4 regions of the Blautia sp. Sow4_E7 genome follow, and region 1 is predicted to be linked to each of the others. Evidence: riboswitches for the same ligand, from Rfam matches in the RefSeq annotation. Region 1 holds a riboswitch; each other region holds the start of a gene.

What was found. Region 1 has a riboswitch for cobalamin ahead of ACTQ50_RS07470 (cysteine-rich small domain-containing protein). Riboswitches for the same ligand answer to the same signal wherever they lie in the genome.
Region 2: another riboswitch for cobalamin. It lies ahead of ACTQ50_RS01760 (hypothetical protein); the one in region 1 lies ahead of ACTQ50_RS07470 (cysteine-rich small domain-containing protein).
Region 3: another riboswitch for cobalamin. It lies ahead of ACTQ50_RS10670 (sirohydrochlorin cobaltochelatase); the one in region 1 lies ahead of ACTQ50_RS07470 (cysteine-rich small domain-containing protein).
Region 4: another riboswitch for cobalamin. It lies ahead of ACTQ50_RS16480 (ABC transporter substrate-binding protein); the one in region 1 lies ahead of ACTQ50_RS07470 (cysteine-rich small domain-containing protein).

What each region holds. Positions count from the first base shown of each region.
Region 1 covers NZ_JBQKLL010000009.1:19,786-24,952, forward strand. The annotation lists gene ACTQ50_RS07460 (C40 family peptidase) at 1-1,167, shown strand, start outside; gene ACTQ50_RS07465 (GDSL-type esterase/lipase family protein) at 1,371-2,402, shown strand; cobalamin riboswitch at 2,555-2,741, shown strand; gene ACTQ50_RS07470 (cysteine-rich small domain-containing protein) at 3,123-3,434, shown strand; gene ACTQ50_RS07475 (phosphatase) at 3,597-4,310, opposite strand; gene ACTQ50_RS07480 (BMC domain-containing protein) at 4,583-4,960, shown strand; gene ACTQ50_RS07485 (EutP/PduV family microcompartment system protein) at 4,967-5,167, shown strand, end outside.
Region 2 covers NZ_JBQKLL010000002.1:40,876-46,042, forward strand. The annotation lists gene ACTQ50_RS01760 (hypothetical protein) at 1-2,392, opposite strand, end outside; cobalamin riboswitch at 2,602-2,793, opposite strand; gene ACTQ50_RS01765 (VanW family protein) at 2,848-4,278, opposite strand; partial or broken gene hisI (phosphoribosyl-AMP cyclohydrolase) at 4,308-4,628, opposite strand; gene hisB (imidazoleglycerol-phosphate dehydratase HisB) at 4,779-5,167, opposite strand, start outside.
Region 3 covers NZ_JBQKLL010000016.1:12,665-17,831, forward strand. The annotation lists gene ACTQ50_RS10665 (Ig-like domain-containing protein) at 1-1,930, shown strand, start outside; cobalamin riboswitch at 2,229-2,404, shown strand; gene ACTQ50_RS10670 (sirohydrochlorin cobaltochelatase) at 2,631-3,881, shown strand; gene ACTQ50_RS10675 (hypothetical protein) at 3,979-4,593, shown strand; gene ACTQ50_RS10680 (alanine/glycine:cation symporter family protein) at 4,800-5,167, opposite strand, start outside.
Region 4 covers NZ_JBQKLL010000042.1:9,816-14,982, forward strand. The annotation lists gene ACTQ50_RS16470 (ABC transporter ATP-binding protein) at 1-640, opposite strand, end outside; gene ACTQ50_RS16475 (FecCD family ABC transporter permease) at 637-1,704, opposite strand; gene ACTQ50_RS16480 (ABC transporter substrate-binding protein) at 1,747-2,838, opposite strand; cobalamin riboswitch at 2,941-3,128, opposite strand; gene ACTQ50_RS16485 (sirohydrochlorin cobaltochelatase) at 3,198-3,986, opposite strand; gene ACTQ50_RS16490 (inositol monophosphatase family protein) at 4,125-4,901, shown strand; gene ACTQ50_RS16495 (TIGR04100 family radical SAM protein) at 5,095-5,167, opposite strand, start outside.

The DNA.
Region 1 (5,167 bases):
GAGAGCCAGATCGAATCTTTGAATTCTGATCTTGTAAATGTAATGGTTTCCATTCAGACTCTTGAGAATGATATCGCTTCCAAACAGGCCGAAATTGAGAAAACAGAAGGCGACCTGACCAAGGCTCAGAACGCCAAAGATAAACAGTACAGCTCCATGAAGAAACGTATCCAGTACCTTTACGAAAAAGGTGGAAACAATGCATGGTTCCAGATGATGCTGAACGCAGATAACCTTGCAGATCTTCTTACAAGAGCTGAGTACACACAGCAGATGTACGAGCAGGATAGAGAGAGCCTTCAGAAATATGCAAGAACGATTGAAGAGGTTCAGAAGTTAGAAGATCAGTATCAGCAGGAGAAAGCTGATTTCGAGACAATGAAAGAAGAGTATGAGGCTCAGCAGTCCAACCTTCAGTATCAGCTGGATGTAACCCGCGCCAACAATGCAGATTGCGAGAACGAGATCGCATATGCACAGCAGCAGGCAACCGAGTATGCAAACCTTTTGGAACAGCAGCAGGCTGAAATCGAGCAGCTTGAGGCAGAGCGTATTGCAGCTGAGGAAGAAGCAAGACGCCAGGCAGAAGCAGAGGCTGCCGCAGCCGCAGCAGCACAGGAAGCTGAGGAGAACGGAGATTATGATTCTTCCGAGGAGGTAGAGTATGATGAGGATGGAAACGTTGTAAGCGGTTCTTCCGATACTTCTTCTGATTATGAATATGATGAGTATGGCAATGTGATCGACACAGAGAATACAGTAGATTATGATTCTTCTGATGATTCCTCTTCCAGCTCATCCAGCAGCTCCAGCAGTTCTTCCGGTTCAGGATCTTCTGTTGTAGATTATGCGACACAGTTCGTTGGAAATCCGTATGTATGGGGCGGAACAAGCCTTACAAACGGTGCTGACTGCTCCGGTTTTGTACAGAGTGTATATGCAAACTTCGGCGTAAGCCTTCCAAGAACCTCTTATGAGCAGCAGAATGCAGGATATGAAGTATCTTATGCAGATGCACAGCCAGGTGATCTGATCTGCTATGGCGGACACGTTGCAATCTATATGGGAAATGGACAGATCGTACATGCTTCCAACTCCAGAGATGGAATCAAGATCAGCAACAACGCTGCATACAGAACCATTACTTCTGTAAGACGTCTTGTGTAGTCTGAACAAATGAATAGGAGAGCCCTTTCGGATGAAAGTCCGGGAGGGCTTTTTTCATAGGAGAAAAATTCTATTGGAATATAGAAATGTAAATAGAAAAGAAGTATAATAGCGATAACTGTTATGCATTCAGCTGTGAAGCTGCGAAAACGTTTAGGATAACGAAAAATGCGCTTCATAGAACCAGAAGAGAGGAAAAGAAAATGCTGAAAGATTATAAGATCAGGGAAATTCCATATTTAAGAGTTCTTGGCAGGACAAATGGAAGTCTGGAGCCGGTTACCTTGTTCTGGACGGCTTCCGGGATTGAAATGAATATAAAGGCCACAGAAGCGTGGGTGACGGTCCGCTCAGATTACGAGCTGTTTGAGCCCTGGGCAGATGTGATCGTAGACGGTGCACTGAGTCAGCGTCTTATGGTAAACAAAGGGGAACAGAAAATCTGTCTTTTTCGAAACATGGAGGGGGATAAGATCCGGAACGTGAAGCTTCTTCGTGATACGCCTGCTTTTCCAACAGATGAGAAAACACTATTTCAGATACTGGAAGTGCAGACAGACGGAGAATTCTGCCCTCTTGAAGAGCCGAAAATGAGGCTGGAGGTGATCGGAGACAGTATCACTTCCGGGGAAGGCGGAAGCGGAGCAGGCGGGGAAATGACCTGGAATTCTTTTTGCTTTAATTGTGTGGACAATTATGCGTATATGGCAGCGAAAGAGCTGGATGCAATTTATCACTGCATAAGCCAGAGCGGATGGGGCGTTTTCTGTTCCTGGGAAGGGGATGAAAAACAGGCAATCCCGCCCTATTACGAGCAGGTGTGCGGCCTGTTGAACGGAGAGAGAAACAAGGAACTGGGAGCTTTTGAAAAATGGGATTTCCAGAAATTCCAGCCAGACGTGATTGTGGTAAATTTGGGAACAAATGACGGCAGCGGCACCAAGGATATGGAAAAGGTGGGAAATGCAGTGGAGGATTTTTTGAAAAAACTGCGTGACTGTAATCCGGAAAGCTATATTCTGTGGTGTTACGGAATGCTTGGAAATGGAATCCAGTCTACCATTGAAAATGCGATTCAGAATTATAAGACAAAGTCCGGGGATGAACGTGTTGAGTTTGTGGAACTGCCAGATACCCTGGAAGGGGAATTTGGCTCAAGACAGCATCCAGGACATCCATCCCATGAGAAGACAGCGAAAGTTCTGGTGGAGAAGATCCGTGAGATTGCAGGCTGAATCGCGTTAAACTTTGCTTATGAACAAGATCCCGCGCAGTCATTGCCAGGCAATCTGCGGACAGCCGCTACAGGTTGATAAAAAAATAACAAAAGTTTCTCATCAAGGGTTGACAAACACAGTGACCGGTGGTACTATAATGTCAGTATAATTCCATATTGAACATATTAAGTGCTGAAGGCTATGAGCTGGCAGAAAGAGGGAATCAGGTGTGAAACCTGAGCGATCCGGTCACTGTAACAGAGGAGCGAATCTCAGAGTCCATTGTGCAGATGCATGAGAAGGAGAGAGGAGCGATGATCCTGGAGCCAGGAAACCTGCTTGGTATGGCGAGGTTAAACTTCCGATGAAAGTGTAACAACCAGTTTTGGGGAATCCGCAGCCCCGAGATGTTGTCCGCTTTTGTGAGTGGACATTTTTTATGGAATAATCGCCTGTTCAGAAGAATTATACAGATTAAATGGCAGGCGATACTACTTCGGATGAAACCGTTCCCTCCGCGTATATATGAACGGATCATATTCTACCCCGGGGTAGCATCGCTCCCTCTTAAATAAGGACGATGATTTGGAAACCGCTATAGCGGTATTTTTTTTACTCTTTTATTGCAAAAACACATTGTAGTCAGCTGGTGGAAACAAGTTTGTGCTGCTTAAGCGCTGTACATTATGAAACGGTTTGCACAGAAGAGTTTGAACTATAGGAGATAAGTAGAACAGTATGAAGAAGAAATATTGGGAAGACAAAGAATACTCTTATTTCAGCCACAAGAAATGCGAATTTTTCCCCTGCCACAAAGGGGCAGACCCGGAAGATTTTAACTGCCTGTTCTGCTATTGCCCTCTTTATGCACTGGGAGATAAGTGCGGCGGGAATTTTAAATATAACGAAAAAGGCTTCAAGGACTGCACCAATTGCCAGTTTCCCCATAAGAGGAAAAACTACGGCTATGTGACTGGAAAATACCAGGAACTGGCGGCAATGATGCAGAAAGTAAGAGAGGCAGAGCAGGGAAATACAGATGAGAAATAGTTAATCGCACAGATGGCATTTCACACTGCATGCCTGGGTTTTCTGCAGATCCTGTTTGCAGAAATCATCTTGCGAAAAAATATCTGTGAATAGTAAAAGAAAACTCTCCTGAATATATAAACGAAGTGAAAAAAGTGGTTTATAATTCAGGAGAGTTTTTTGCTATCTTATACTTAACAGCATTTTTAATTTGGGAATCTGGTTGTTGAGAATCAGGCTTTCCGGAAACATGGCCTCATGGACGAAATCAGCAGCATAAGTGAAATCTCCAATATGTTCGGCCCCATGGCTGTCGCTGGAAAGTACGATAGGAACCAGGTACTTCCGGCAGCAGGCCAGAATCTGTGCGCAGTTAGTCCGTGTGTCGCCCCGGTATCCGTAAGGAGCCAGGGAAGCTTCGTTGATCTCCAGGATCACGCCGTTTTCGCCGGCGGCTTTTACAACTGCATTGTAATCCACATCATATTGGGTATTGTCAATATGTCCCAGTATTTTTACCACAGGATTTTTCATTACGTTCAGAAATGTTGTGGTATTTTCTTCCCGTGTCCCTGGACGGAAATTCTGATAATGCATGCTGGCAATGGCATAGTCCAGCTTATTAAGAAGCTCCTGTTCCAGATCTACTTTTCCATCTGTATCCAGAATATTCAGTTCAATTCCATACAATAATTCCACTCCAAATCGTTTCCTGGGGGAATAGGTCAGACTTCGAAAATAAGAGGAAGTCCCAGCTGCCAGAGTAGCCGGCCCGTGGTCTGTGATCCCAAGAAGCTTCAGCCTCTTCCTGGAAGCTGCCTTCGCCATGTCGCTGATGGTACAGCTAGTACCGTGCCCGCTGGCGATAGAATGAGTATGTATATCAGAAAGATACATAAAATCAACTCCTTTGTTTTAGTATGACAGAGGAAAAATAGCATGTCAACAGTAAAAACGGAAAAAAGATAGAAAACAAATAAAAACAACAATGAAATACAGGAAAAACCACATATAGTGTGCTGATACCTGTTGCTTTTTGTTGACAGTGAAGAAATGGAAAGGTATAATTAAGGACAGAGATACATTCAGAAACAGGATTATAGGAAGATACGGACTTTCATATATGGTGATGCCGCCGCCAGGCGACATGTCCGTTTTAGGAGGTAAACATGGGATATACAGATAATATGTCTCCGGAAATGAAACAGCGGATTGTGCAGGAACTGGTACCGGGCAAGCAGATTTCCCTGGCCCACATCATTGCCAATCCGGATAAGATCCTTTATACCAAACTGGGACTGGATCCCTCTTTGGATTATTCAAGGGCAGCCATTGGAATCATGACCGTAAGCCCGGCAGAGACCGCTATCATTATGGCGGATATCGCTATGAAGTCATCCGGGATCGAACTGGGATTTGTAGACCGTTTCAGCGGCAGCTTGATCATCACCGGTACGGTATCAGAAGTGGAAGCATCCACCAGCGCTATTCTGGACTACGTGGGAAATAAACTGGGCTTTACTTTATGCCCGATCACAAGGACCTGATATAATATGAAGAAACTTGTTCTGATCGGCCGCAGCGAGGCAGGAAAGACCACTCTTACCCAGGCCCTACGCGGTGAAAAAATACATTACCATAAAACACAGTATGTGAATAATTTTGATGTGATCGTGGATACGCCAGGAGAGTATGCCCAGACCAAGGGACTGGGACACGCCCTGGCGTTATATACATATGAATCTGATGTGGTA
Region 2 (5,167 bases), on a different contig from region 1:
ATTTCTCTGCCGCATCCTTCAGCAGTTCCATCTTATCATTTACCTCAGATTCTTCAGCCGGAAGAATATCAGAGGAAAGAATCGCAAGTCCGCACTGGCTCTTTACAAGTGTCTTATAATCTGTATCATCTGATTTTCCCGCAAATACAACAGAGCCATTTTCCAGTGCTGCTGTAAGGCTGTCTACTGTACAGTCCTCTTTCTCCATTCCAAGGCTGGTAACCTTGTCTGTAAGATTCAGTTTATCCAGAATATTAAGGGCATCTGTGGAAGCTACATGAGCAGATTCAACTGGCTGCTGGATCAGAATCACGTCTTTATCAAGACCAGCTGGAATAACAGCACCATCTGGTACGATCAGGTATTTTACAACGTTTCCAGTATAAAGCTGATCTGTGCTGGCAGTCTCATTGGAATCCTGTGCCTTTGTTGTTTCATCAGCTGTTTCTGCTTTTCTTGCTGTATCTGTGGTCATATCTACTTCCAGAAGGGTAATGCCCTTTGCATAGTGATACAGTTTGAAGTATTTTGCATGCTCCAGTTTAGTTTCTTCTTTATACTCGAGTCCTGTGATCTCTGGCGCCTCTTCGTCTAACTTCTTGTTTCCTGTGGAAAGCATGCTGTTATCAGAAGCCGGATTCTCTTTATCGGTCTTCTTCGGATCGTTGGCACCCTTTAAGGCAATGTAAATGGTATATGTAATCTCATGAGCCTGGGACATTCTGGTGGTCATACCGATAATGGTATTATTCTGGTTTAATGCCACCGGAATGGTGAAGGTGGATGTTCCGCCGCCGCATGCTCCGCAGTATTTATTTCCGTTTGCTTTTACATATCCATAGTATTCACTGCTGAATACGATCGTCGCATAAGCCTGTCCGCCGGTTACGGTGATCTTGCTGCAGGAAATGCTTACTTTTCCAGTTCCGCCAGACCAGGAGAAGCTGTCCGGAGTATAGGTTCCGTCTGCCAGAGTAGTGGAACTGTTTACCGCTGCTGTTCCGCCGCTTAAGTCAGATTCATATTTAGACTCTTTTTCCGGTTTTTTATCTGGTTTCGGAGTCGGTGTTCGGGTTGGGGTACTGCTTGGGGTTGGGGCTGCTGTAGGTGTTGGGGTAACTGTAGCCGGAGTATCCGTGTTATCATCTGGTGTTTCCGGGTCATCCTGCACATCACCGATTTTGTTCAGGGTTTCTGACTGGAAGGTAAGGATCCTGTCATACCAGATCTGATTTTTATGGGAAAAAGCAGCGACTGCAATTCCATCATCAAGAGACTCTACCGGAATCTCATAGGTATACTTACCGTCAGCATTTACCACATATGGAACCCATTTCGAGGAATCTGCTGCGGCAGCTTCTTCCTTTGTTCCAAGAAAGAGATAATCGTATCCTGTACCGCTTAAAGTAAGGACAGCAGTCATTTTGCCATTCTTGGAAGTAAGCACACAGTTTACTACACGGAACATGGTTGCGCTGGAATTTACAGTTACGTTATAAATTCCGCTGTCGCATACGTTACCGGCTGGTTTAACAGCAGGGGTTGGGGTAGTGGTTGGTGCCGGAGCTGGGGTCTCGCTTGGAACTGGTGTAACCGTTGGTGTGGGTGCCTTATTACCTGGAATTGTAATGGTAAATTCTCCGCCTTTGGAATACTGATACCATACGCCGCCCTCTTTTTTACGGATGGCTACCTGATATTTCTGGTCTTCTTCTGTGGAAGGAACTGCAAATTCAAAGGTATAGCCCTCTCCTGTAGGAGTTCCTACACATACATTTTCTGGATCACTTTTTGCATCTTCCACGCTTCCGAGATAGATGGCATCGTATTTGTCTGTAGCGGTTACGATAGTAACAATTGTTTTGTCTCCCTCGTGTCTTGCAGAAGAGCTTGCAATCTTAAACATACCAAGGGCGCCGGAATCATCTGGCTTATCAATTGTGATGTCCGATCCGTCTGGTTTTACATCTGCTTTTGTTGTGTCATCTGTCTTTCCGGTTTCTTCTTTGGAATCGGATTTTTCGGAAGTTTTGGTATCCTTTGCCTCTTCCTTTTTCTCTTCTGCCGGAGTTACAGTTGCTTCCGGTGTCTGCTCTGGTTCCGGATCCGCTTCTGCTGCAGGAGTCTGCTCCGGAGCTGGTGTTTCGGAAGGGATTTCCTTTGCCGGCTCTTCCGTAGCCGGTGCTTCCTCTGAAGAGGCTGTATTAGAAGTATCTTCAGAAGCAGTTTTCTGATCATCCATGTCCGCAGCTTTTTCCTCTGCAGCTGGTGTAGGGGTAGCTGTAACCAGCACATTTACATCCTCTCCCTCTGCCTGTGTGAGCACAGCCGAAGTGATCGTCATTGCTACAGAAAGAAACAGTGCCAGAAAGCGTTTTGAATTTCTTTTCATTTTTCTCCCTCGATTCTTTATAGTTCATTTATATGGTTCTGAATAAATCCAGGCAGTTTCTTGTAAAGAAGCTCATCTGTATACATCAGAAAATTCCAACGGAATATTTTATTACACAAAAATGCCTGCTCCAAACAAAGAAGCAGGCACTAAAATTTAAATATTCTGCAGTCAGATATATCATGAGAATGAAGTGCTTTCTTCGGAAGCTTTCATTAACGGATTCAGCAGGTTTCCTGGCTTACAGATCATTACGGAATCTAACCTTCTCAGTAAAATACCAATGGCACGAACAGATTCCATTCCCTGTTTACAGTGACCGGATCGCTCAGGACTTTCACCTGATTCCCTCTTAGCCTGCAGTCTATTCCTGCAAAGGCACTGAAAACGGATTTATTCAATTCATTTCATTATAGCAGACTGCTTTGTCGAAATCAATAGATTGACCTGGCAAATTATTGTTTATATTGGCTGTAGCCAACTTCTTCCTTGCGAAGAAGGGTACCTTCCTCATCATAGACGCTGCGATAGGTCCGGCAAGTATTGGCATCTGAATGTTCGGTAGTGATCTCCACCCGGTTGTTATCTGTTTTCGTACCGTAGATGGATACTGTCACTGCTTCTTCTTTCTCATCGTAGGAAGCGGTGATCTTAACCGGATATGCACTGTTATTCTGGAAACGGAAATCCTGTCCGCCCCATACTACTGCTGCATCCAGTCCGTCCTCCACGTAATCGATCCGCGCTGCGTGATTATGACGCTCCACAATGGCCAGATCTGACTGGAGACATGCCATATACAAAGTGGTAGAAATCTGGCAGATTCCGCCTCCAATATCCTGGGCGTGTTCGCCGCCGACAATTACCGTAGCTTCCCGGTAGCCTCTTTCCTCTGTTCGTGGTCCAAGGGTATCGTTATAGGAAAAAATCTGTCCAGGCTGAAGCTCTACCCCGTCACAGGCTTCCACAGCCAGCTTCAGATTGGCTACACGGTTATCCGTTCCTCCGCCGTATGTGGTATAAGTACCAAGCAGGTTCAGGTAAGGAAGGGCTTCAATTTCTTCTGTGGACACATCTGGTAAAGTGATTTCCAGCGGAATTGTGACAGTTTCTCCTTCTTTTGCTTTTTTCAGTTTCTTTTCAGCAGATTTTACATTGAAGGAAATGCCCGTAACAGCTGGAATGATCTCATTATTTTCCCCTAAAGAAGCATCCTGTGCCTCTGTATGTACCTCTTCATAATAAGCTTCCATATCCAGTTCGTCCGGCGGAGTTTCCTTCGTCGGGCACTCAATAACTGCCTCATAATCCTCAATGGAAATCGCCCTCAGAATTTCCTCCTTCAAGGCATCCATATCAGGTCCGATCCCGGTTTTGCCTTTGGTGATCACTAAATCTGTGTCTGTGAGTTCACAGGAAGTCTGTACGGTGGTGGAGCCATTTAAGATCCCGGCCTCATCCAGAACAGTATCCAGTTCGTCCTTGTTTCTGGCTTCCGGCATAAGAGTGACCTCTTCCTTTGTCTTATTGTTCATAAGCTCAATGCGGTCTGTCCCGTGGGTATACCAGGCACCATGTCCCAAAGAGTAGGCACTTTCTACGATGGACTTCACGTCCAAACCAAGTACTGAATAAACAGATACCTGGAATTTCTTCCCGTTTAAAGTGACAGTCATCTGGGTATCCTGATACTTTTCCTCAAAGTCCCTAGAAATGGCGTCAATTGCCTCTTCCTTTGTCATTCCCTGAATGGCAATGCCATTGACTTTCAATTTCTTCCAGATCACATTATCCGTAAGGAAATGACACCACAGACCATAAGCGCCCACAAGGATCAAAAGCAGGATCAAAACCTTGATCACGCCATTCTTCATTTGTTTTTTCATAGAATAATTTTACCTTTGGCTGTTTTTTAGAGCAGCGGGGTAAAAAAGCATGTACGGTTTCCAGTGTGACATGCAGCTCCTACCTGCTCTACTTTTGCCAAAATTGTATCATTATCACAGTCAATCGTCAATGATTTTACATACTGAACATGGCCGGAGGTCAGTCCCTTGGTCCAGAGCTCGTTGCGGCTGCGGCTCCAGTAGGTCATTTTCCCAAGCCTTAAGGTGGTAAGGTAGGCCTCCTCATTCATATAAGCCAGCATCAGGACCTCATTTGTCTGGTAATCCTGTACAATGACAGGAACCATGCCGTCACTGTTTAATTTGAAATCGGACCATGACATTTTACTTTTTAATTCTTTCGAATCCATAGTTGGTAAACTCCTTTTCGTATTTTAAATACAAATAATTATGCCACTTGCCTCCATTCAGAAAACAAGTGGCAGTATACGGTATTTATTCTTTTATCTGTTACAGGTTTCCCTTTGGGGATGATAACGCTATAGGCTTCCCTTCGTAGAAAGTACGTCAGTGATACGCGGATCATAAGCCACCGCCATATCCAGTGCCTTGGCAAAGCTTTTGAACATTGCTTCTGCCATATGGTGGTTATTTCCCTGGATGAGCACTTTGATATGCAGGTTCATGGCTGCCGTATAGGAAATGGCGTAGAAAAATTCCTTCACCATTTCTGTGGACATATCTCCTATTTTTTCACTGGTAAATTCCCCGTCAAAGGAAAGATAGGGACGTCCCCCAAGATCAACAGCGCAGAGCACCAGGCATTCATCCATGGGAAGGACACAGCTTCCATAACGGCGGATTCCCTTCTTATCTCCTACCGCTTCTTTGATGGCTGTGCCAAGAACGATTCCGGTATCCTCAATGG
Region 3 (5,167 bases), on a different contig from region 1:
CTATCTTCTTGATGAAAACGGGGCAACTCCTTCCAGGCTGACTGGTGTAGAAGTTACTTTAACTGATTCTGAAGGAAATGTTCTGAAGGAAACAAGTCAGAATACTACTACTTTTTCATTTACAGGCATAGATGCAACAAAAGAATATACACTGAAAGTAGTCAGAGATGGCTGCTATGTAATTGATGGAAAAACAAAAGAGCCAGCCGGATATTTTGTTTATACCACAAAGGTTACAAAAGAAAATGACGGTGCTTCCTATTCTGTTTACTTTAAGAAGGATGCGCTGATTGCAGCACTTAAGAAAGCTCCGGCAGATTATTCCCTTTATGATGAGGCGTCTGTACAGGCTGTGAAAGATGCTATTGCAGCAGCAAATCCTGATGAGACAGATTTTGCAAAGAGAGATGAAGCAGCGGCTAAGATTGAGGAGGCAGTCAGCAAACTGGTTCTGAAAGATGGAAAATATGCTGCAGCAGCAGAACCAGGAGAGAGCAATGCCGGTTTTGAGGCAAAGGACGTTGTGATTTTCACAGAAGATGGCGTACTGAAGGCAAGCTTTACAGGAACTCAGCCAGTTTACAAGAGGCTGTATCTGGGAACTGCTTCCGAAGCGAAAAAGGCAGTGAAGAGTGACACAGAAGATCCAAAACTGATCCAGGGTGTTGCAGTAGAAGAGGCTGATGGAAGTACTTCTTATCGTTTTACAATGCCAATTCCGGCATTAAATACAAAGGTAGAATTTGTTGCAAATAGTGGTACAGGTACAAGATGGCTTTCAAAAGCTCTTACATTTACTACTGATAAAGTGACGAAAGGTATTACCCTTGATACAACTGAGGAAATGCTGAATGTAGGTTCTGAGAAAGCGATCACAGCTACTGCAGCTGCTGATTACAGCACAGGTAAAAAGATCACATGGACTTCCAGTGATGAAAAGGTTGCGACTGTAACAGATGGTACAGTAAAAGCAGTAGGAGAAGGAAAAGCAGTGATCACAGCACAGGTTGGAGAGTTTACAGCAGAGTGCCAGATCACAGTTCATACTTATGAAACCCTTCCGGCAAGAACTGCAACCTGTACAAGAACCAGTCTTACAGAGGGCCTTAAATGCTCTGTATGCGGTGAGATCCTGAAAGCTCAGGTGGAAGGTCCGGCACTTGGACATAAAGAAGTAGTTCTTCCGGCTGTGAAAGCTACCTGTACCAAGGATGGATGGAGTGAAGGTAAGAAATGCTCTGTATGCGGTATCATCCTGAAAGCCCGCAAGCTTGTAAAGGCAAGCGGACATAAAGAGGTTGTGATCCCGGCTGTGGCAGCAACACAGGGACATACCGGACTTACAGAAGGAAAGAAATGCTCCGTATGCGGTGAGATCCTGACAGCCCAGAAAACCACACCGGCACTTCCAATCCTTGTTGCCAAGGTAACTGTAAGTGCGAAAAATTCCGTAAAGGTAGCAGCAGGCAAGAAAGTACAGCTTCAGGTGAAAACAGCTCCTTCTAATGCAGACAACAGCGCGGTAACCTGGAAATCCAGCAATACCAAGGTAGCAACTGTCAATGCAAAAGGCGTTGTAACTATGAAGAAAAATGCTGGTGGAAAGAGCGTTGTAATTACCGCAACTGCAAAAGACGGCAGCAAGGTATACGGTTCCATTAAGCTTACCTGCATGAAGGGCTATGTGAAGAAAATCACCATTTCCGGAAAGAAAACAGTCAAAAAAGGAAAGACCCTGAAGCTGAAAGCAAACGTTACAGCATCCAGTAAGGCAAACAAGAGCGTGGTATGGAGCTCCAGCAATACCAAGGTAGCAACGGTATCTTCCAAGGGTGTTGTGAAAGGGAAAAAGAAAGGTACTGTAACAATTACAGTCAGATCTCTTGACGGAACCAATAAGAAGGCAACGATCAAGATCAAAGTAAAATAAGTAAAAATGTTTAAATGCGATAATATCTGAATTGCTTTAAAATGGTCCATGGCATAGTCTGTGGACCATTTTTTTCTATGAAAGTTCTGGACGGCAGCCACGAATTCGTCATGCCTGCATGTTAGAAAATCTGCTGGAAATCTGTATAGAAGAGTGGACTGTGGAGGAGCGGAAAAATATGGCTGAGAAGATTTAAAGAAAATGTATAAATCCAGGCTGATTTACAAAAAATACATATTTTGTTCATAAAAAATACATGAAAATATGGTAATTTCTAATCATCCGAGTCGAATATGTATAATGGTTATAACGCAAGGGTTGCATCATGAACATGGTGCATAAAAGAGAATCCGGTGAGAATCCGGAACGATGCCGTCACTGTGTAAGGGAGCTGCTTCAGAGCCCACTGGGAAACCGGGAAGGGGAAGCGGCGTTGACCGAAGTCAGGAGAACTGCCTTGGCGTGGAATCTTAGGTCTGCGGTACACAGAACCTGTATTCTCATAACGATACATGAATATTTTCTAAATGTTTTTTGGAAGAAACGTGTGTATATGGGGATGGTTACAGTCGCAGAAAATGCGGCTGTTTTTTACGCGGTATGAGCCAGAGACTATGCTTGCATGAGACCTTGGCGATTGCCGCGGGATTCTTTATACGTGATTCTATCCGGAAATACAAGAAAAAAAGAGGAAAAAGAAATGAAAAGAAACTCTTTATTAGCAATCCTTCTTGCAGCTTCTATGGCAGCAAGCATGACAGTAGCAACTGGATCTGTTGCATTTGCAGAGACAGAGGAAGCTACAGAGGAGACAGCAGACGATGCAGAAGCAGCCGATGATGCAGAAGCAGCAGATGACACAGCGGATGCAGATCAGGAAGCTGCTGATAAAGTAGCAGCACTTATTGACGCAATCTATGTTCAGGAGAGAACAGATGATACAGACGCACAGTGCAAAGAAGCAAAAGAAGCATGGGATGCCCTTACAGATGCTCAGAAAGAGCTGGTAGAGGGAGAAGAAGCAAGCCCAGAGTATTTCGGACGTGACACAGGTGATGCTTCCAAGGATGATCCACGTAACCAGGATGAGATCGGTGACAATGAGCTTCTGGTTGTAAGCTTTGGTACATCCTTTAATGACAGCCGTGCTGAGGATATCAAAGGAATTGAGGATGCTCTTGCAGAAGCATTCCCGGATTGGTCTGTAAGAAGAGCATTTACCGCTCAGATCATCATCAATCATGTACAGGCAAGGGACGATGAGCACATTGACAACATGCAGCAGGCTCTTGAACGTGCTGTAGAGAACGGTGTTAAGAATCTGGTTGTTCAGCCTACACACCTTATGCATGGTGCTGAGTATGATGAGATGGTAGAAGCTATTGATGCGTACAAAGATAAATTTGAGTCTGTAGCAATCGCTGAGCCAATGCTTGGTGAGGTTGGAGATGACGCTACTGTTATCAACGACGACAAAGCTGCTGTTGCACAGGCAATTACAGATGAGGCTGTAAAAGAGGCTGGATATGACACCATGGAAGCTGCTGCAGAAGATGGAACAGCATTCGTATTCATGGGACATGGTACTTCCCATACAGCAAACGTTACATATGACCAGATGCAGACACAGATGGAGAACCTTGGATTCACAAACGCATTCATCGGTACTGTAGAGGGTGAGCCAGAGGATACCGCTTGTGACGTAGTAATTGACAAAGTTAAAGATGCTGGCTTCAAGAAAGTAATCCTTCGTCCACTTATGGTTGTTGCTGGTGACCACGCAAACAACGATATGGCTGGTGATGATGACGATTCCTGGAAGAGCATGTTCGAGGCTTCTGGAGATTTTGATGAGATCGATTGCCAGATCGAAGGTCTTGGAAGAATTGATGCTGTAGAGCAGCTTTATGTAGCTCATACTCAGGCAGCTATTGATTCTATCGCTGAGTAATCAGAAGAATAAATTTTATAGCATACAGGCAGCTGCTCCACGGTGGGGCAGCTGTTTGAGTAATAAAATATAAGAAAGAAAAGCAAGGAGAGTTATTATGAAACGTTCATTAGTCATTTTATTAACAGCAGTAAGTATTTCCACTATGACAGCAGCAACTGCATTCCCGGCATTTGCAGAGAGTACAGAAGCCACAGCAGAGGAGCCAGCAGATGATGCAGCAGCTACGGATAGTGAGCTTGAGGACGGCGTATACGGCGTAGAGTTTGACACAGACAGCGGTATGTTCCATGTAAATGAGGCTTGCAACGGAAGAGCTACCCTCACTGTAAAGGATGGCAAAATGACCGTTCATATCACTCTTGTTTCCAAGAATATTGAAAATCTTTTCCTTGGAACCGCAGAGGATGCACAGAAGGACGGTGCTAAGCTGATCCAGCCTACCATTGATAAGGTAACTTACAGTGATGGTATGACAGAGGAAGTTTATGGATTTAATGTCCCAGTGGAAAAACTGGATGAGGAATTTGACCTGGCCATCATTGGCAAAAAGGGAAAATGGTATGACCATAAGGTAAGCGTTACGGATGTACAGGAGCAGACTGAGGAAGAGAAGAATGCAGTTGAGATCGGCGAGGAAGAGGAAAGCGAAGATGCTGAGGCTACTGATACAACCGCAGATGCAGCTGCTGAGGAAGAGTCCAAGGATTGATCTTCAGAAAAATAAAAGATCTGCCGGAAGTTTCATTTTATGATGAAAATGAATTATTCGGAAAATTTTATTAGAGAATGAATGAAAAAAGGGACATCCCATGAGTGAAAATGTATTCATGAGATGTCCTTTTTGTATAGCAGGAGATTCCAATGTGATTTCCTATCACATAAAAAACAGGCTCCGAAGAGCCTGTCCTTTACCATTTATTTCCCTCTCCCTTCTCCTGCGAAATACTCTTTCGTCAGTTTTACAACTGTACCGGAGAGCAAGAACAGGGCGATCAGGTTGGGAATCGCCATCAGGCCATTAAAGGTGTCTGCAATATTCCACATCAGCCCCAGGTTTGCAGTTGCACCAACAATAGCAACCAGGGAATATACAACCATAAAAGGCTTGATCACTTTTTCGGAAAACAGGAACTCGATGCAGCGGGCTCCGTAAAGTCCCCATCCAAGAGCTGTGGAAAAAGCAAAGCAGCACATAGCAACAGCAGTAAAGATGGATACCCAGTTTCCGTATGTAGAAGTAAATCCAAGGATGGTCAGTTCTGCACCTGCAGCTTCGCCGTAAT
Region 4 (5,167 bases), on a different contig from region 1:
CCAGAACACCGTCTTTTAAAACATAGATCCGGTCACAGTATGCAGCCGCAATATTCAGATCATGGATTGCGGAAATCACGGTAACATCCAGATTCTTTACCAGCTTCATCAACATGATCTGATGGGTAATGTCAAGATGGTTGGTAGGCTCATCCAGGATCAGGGCAGGCGTCTGCTGTGCAAGAGCTCTTGCAAGAATTACCCGCTGCTGTTCACCTCCTGATAAAGTGGAAAAGCTGCGGTCTGCAAATTTGTCCATCTGAACGGTTTTCAGCGCTTCTTCTACGATCCGGTAGTCATCTGCATTGTCTCTTTCCAAAGTTTTCTTATGAGGCGCACGTCCCATCAAAACCACTTCTCTTACGCTGAAATCAAAATTATAGTAATTGTGCTGGGCTACCACTGCCATTTTCCTTGCGGAGCTTTTTGCATTCATGGAATAAAGCTCTTCCTCATCAAGATATACAGCTCCGGAATCTGCCTTTAATACACGGTAAATACACTTCAGCAAAGTGGACTTTCCACTTCCATTAGGTCCAATGATCCCCACCAGTTCCTTATCCCTGGTTTCAATGGAAATTCCCTTAAGGATTTCCTTTGCCTGAAAATTTACCCGGATGTCTTCTGTGGTTATTTTCATCCCTTTTTCCCTCCGAAACCATAAGATTTGCGAACCAGCAAATAGATAAAGCAAGGAGCTCCGATAATAGAAACCAGAACACCGATAGGCATTTCTGAGTTTTTCAGGATCACACGGCACGCCACATCACACCAGATCAGAAAGGAACTGCCAAGCAGGGCGCTAAGCGGGATCAGGCGGCTGTGGTCTGTTCCAAACAGGATTCTCACCACATGAGGGATCACCAGCCCCACAAAGCCGATCACTCCGGCACAATACACGGCAAAACCTACCATCACAGAAGAAAGGATCAGGTATGCAGTCCGAAATCTGTGCAGATCTGTTCCCAGAGTAATAGATACTTCATCTCCAAGCAGCATTAGATTCAAATTCCTGTACTGTGTCCAGAAAAGCACTACACACACCAGCGTCACAGGAAGCATCACACTTACTCTTGACCAATTGGCTCCTGCAAGACTTCCCATGTTCCACTTCATAACCTCTGTGGCACCATTTTTATCATTTGTTATGTAGATCACAAAATTGGAAAAAGCAGAACAGACTGCGCTGATTGCCATTCCTGCAAGAATCAGCTTTGCTGATGTTGCTTTGCCTCCCATATTGGCAATTGCAATAACCGCAAAGGAGGTGACCATGGCTCCTATAAATGCGCAAAGCCCTACGGAGTTTCCTCCAAGGAAGCCGCCGATTCCAAGCATGATCGCCAGAGTTGCCCCAAAAGAAGCACCGGAAGAAATTCCAAGTACATAAGGATCTGCCAAAGGATTCTGCACAATTGCCTGCATGACCACGCCACACACAGAAAGGGCCATACCTACCGCCAGTGCCAGAAGAACTCTTGGAAGACGGATCAGCCATACAACATCATGAATGGCCCCCTCAGAGTAGGAGGCCATACTTTTTATGTGGAATATTTTGTACAGGATCACGCTGTATACATCCTTCAATGACAGATCTGCATTTCCAAATGTAACAGCTGCCAGTATGGAAAAAATCAGAAATGCGGCAAGTCCCACAAGGGCTGTTGCATAAATAGATGAACGAAAAATTTTCTCTTTTTTCACTGTTTTTTCCTCAATATTTAAGTATCCGTTCCAAAACAGAAATTAATCAATTGCAACGTCAGGATATAATCCTTTTGCAAATGTCTCCACTCCGTCCTGGGTACGGGTTGCACTTGCGTACATTTCGCTGAGCATGATCGGATATACACGGCCATTCTTTACTGCGTCAAGGCTCTGGAGGGCCTCATCATCCTGGATCACAGCCATCTGGCTTTCCAGAACACTCTGTGGATCGTCACCTGCATATGGCATGTATACCACAAAGATCACATCCGGGTTTGCAGCAATGATGTCCTCTTTTCCAACGGTAGAGGCATCCGGATTTGCAAGAGTTGCACCTAACTTGGTTACCATATCTCCGCCGAGGCTGCTTGCGCCGTAGTTTGTAATGTCCTCACCAAGTGGCTCAAGAACCATTACAGTAGGTTTCTCTTCTACGTCTTTTGTTGCCTCAAGTGTGTTGTCAATAACAGCTTTGATATCGTCAACAATTGCTTCTGCTTTATCCTGTACATCAAAGATCTTACCAAGATTCAGGATATCTGTATATTCATTTTCCAGTGTTCTCTCACCACCTGGACGGGTGTTGGAGTTATAGTAAGTATTGCAACCTTTGTCGATCCAGTTGGTTACATTTCCAAGGTTCTTATCAGAAAACAGGGAACTCCAGGAAAGGATCATATCTGGCTCCAGCATGGTTACAGTTTCAAGGGATGGGGTAAATTCATCAAGATAATTGGTTTTAGAAAATGCTTCTTTCAGATCATCCGGAACTTCATTATCAAGGCCTGCAGTTGCAACAAGGCGGTCCTCAAGTCCAAGTGCCAGCATTGTCTCAATGCTGCCCTGGTATACAGCGATAACCTTTTCCGGTGCTTTTTCATAGGTGGTTTCGATCTCGTTTCCATCGTAATCATAGGTGGTGATAGTTAAAGGATACTCTGTTCTGGTCTCGCCCTCAGAAGCAGTCTCTTCCTCGGAAGCATCTGCGGTCTCTTCTGCCGGCTGGTTATCCTCTTTGATTGTCTCGGAGTCTGCACGCTCTGCTGCATACACTGCAGGTGATGCGGACATAGTCATAGCAGCTGCCATCATCATAGCCATGATTCTTGTGGTTAAAACTTTGTTTTTCATTTCTTTTCCTCTCTTTTCGTTTGTTTTCGTAACCGAAAAGATGGGGCTTCAAAAAGCGTCACTGCTGCCAGTGACTTAAAAGGCACTTTTTACGGAAGCTCCTCTTCTTACCTTCGTCAAGCAGGTTTCCTGGCTCGCAGGTAGTAGCAGCATGGCTTCCCTTCTCACGCATATGCGCAATGGTTTTCATAAGCCAGCCTTCCTGTATACAGTGGCCGCAACCGTTCAGGCTTTGCACCTGATTCCCTCTCACAGCGAAATCGCTGTTCACTTAACTGGTATTCAATTACTTCAACAGTCTAGCATATCTCTTCTTTAAAAACAACAACATTATTTGCCAATTCACAAATTGGGGGCAATTATCTGGCGGTTTTTACATGCTCTACAAACAGACTCCGGATGCTTTCGTATTCGCCAAGCCCCTTCAGAACGGTTTCAACTTTATAGCCTTTCGCTCCGATCACATTTTTCCAGGAATCTGCTTCCTCCCCTGCCATATCATTCCTGGCATGGTCACCTGCCACGATCATAAACGGTGCGAGCACAACCTTCCTGGCGCCGCTTTTCTCCAGCTGGTTCAATGCCTGGTCAATTTCTGGATAGCCCTCTACAGTTGCCACGATCACATTTTCATATCCCATATCTTTAAATCTGTAATCAAGAGCGGCATAAACTGTATTTGCATAGTGCTCAGTTCCATGTCCCATAAGTACAAGTGCAGTCTTCTTATCCTGAATGACAGGAAAAGCATCTGCAATTGCTTTTACCACATATGCATTGTCTTCTTCTGTGGTAAGCAGCGGATTACCGAATTTCACAGACTGGAAGTGATCAGCAGCTGCAAGAACATCTGCTTTCATAAGATCGTTCTCCACTCCATTCATTACGTGAGTTGGCTGAACGGTCACCTCCTCGATTCCGTCCTGTGCCATACGCTCCATGGCTTCTTTCACGTTATCATAATGAATATGATCCCGTTTTTCAATTTTTGCCAGGATCATCTTGCTGGTCCATGCACGATAGATCCTGTACTGGGGAAAAGCGTCTCCAATTGTCTCTTCAATTGCGTCAATGGTCACTTTCCTGGTGTCCTCATGGCTGGTTCCAAAGCTTACCACGAGAATTGCTTTCTTGGTGAAATTACCCATTCTCTTACCTCCATAATTTTATTTTTACACTGTAATTATAAGGTAAAAATAAATTTTTACAACTCAATTTTTCGCATTTTCAAAGCCTTGTCCTTCCTGTTTATTTATGGTAAATTTTATCCTGGAGGTGTTACTCATATGAATAAAGAAAATCAATCTAAGATCATAGAACTTGTAAAGCAGACAAAGCCGCTGATCTTTCAGGAAATGACGCACGAAAAGGTTACGGAAAAAGGGGCTGCTGACTATGTGACCAATGTGGATGTGGCTGTGCAGAATTATCTGAAAGAGGCGCTTGGAAAGGAATTTCCGGATATCGCACTGATTGCTGAGGAAAAAGAAAACCTGGGGCTGGATCCGGCGAAATCTTACTGGATCCTGGATCCTATTGATGGAACTACCAATTTAATCCGGGATTATCACCTGAGTGCCGTTTCCCTTGGACTTTATGAAAATGGGGAGATTACTTTCGGGGTGGTTTATAATCCATTTACCGAGGAACTGTTCTATGGGGCAAAAGGGGAAGGTGCCTACCTGAACGGGGCTCCTATCCATGTCTCTGACCAGCCCGAATTCAAGGACGCGGTAGTGTCCTTCGGTTCTTCTCCTTATGAGAAAAACAGGGCAAAGGAATTGTTCCCGGTATTTTATAATATCTTTATGAACTGTGCAGACTTCAGGCGTACCGGTTCTGCTGCGCTGGATATCTGCTATGTGGCTTGCGGAAGGCAGCATGCTTATCTGGAACAGAATCTGAAGCCCTGGGATTACAGTGGGGCTACCATAATTCTCAGAGAAGCTGGCGGCACTATCACCAACTGGGGAAATAAGGAGCTGCCTTATCTGACGAACTCGGATATCCTGGCTTGCGTGCCGCAGTTCCGGGAGGTTTTACTGAAGCTTATAAATGCATAACAAGGCTTCGGCCTACTCTCAAAAGTCCTAAGTTCTCATATAAGCACGTACTTTGGCTTGTTATTAGAAAAAATGAAAGACACCACTTCAGATTTTTATACATATAAAATCTAATAAAAATGTGTTAGGTTTTATATACGATCTGTTATGGTGTCTTTTTTATTTAAGCATATCTGCTTATATTCTTTCGCTTTTATTCTGCTGTATATTCACGCACTCTTAACGGAATGCCAAGTTTCTCTGCCACTTTGCGGCTTTTCTCAACA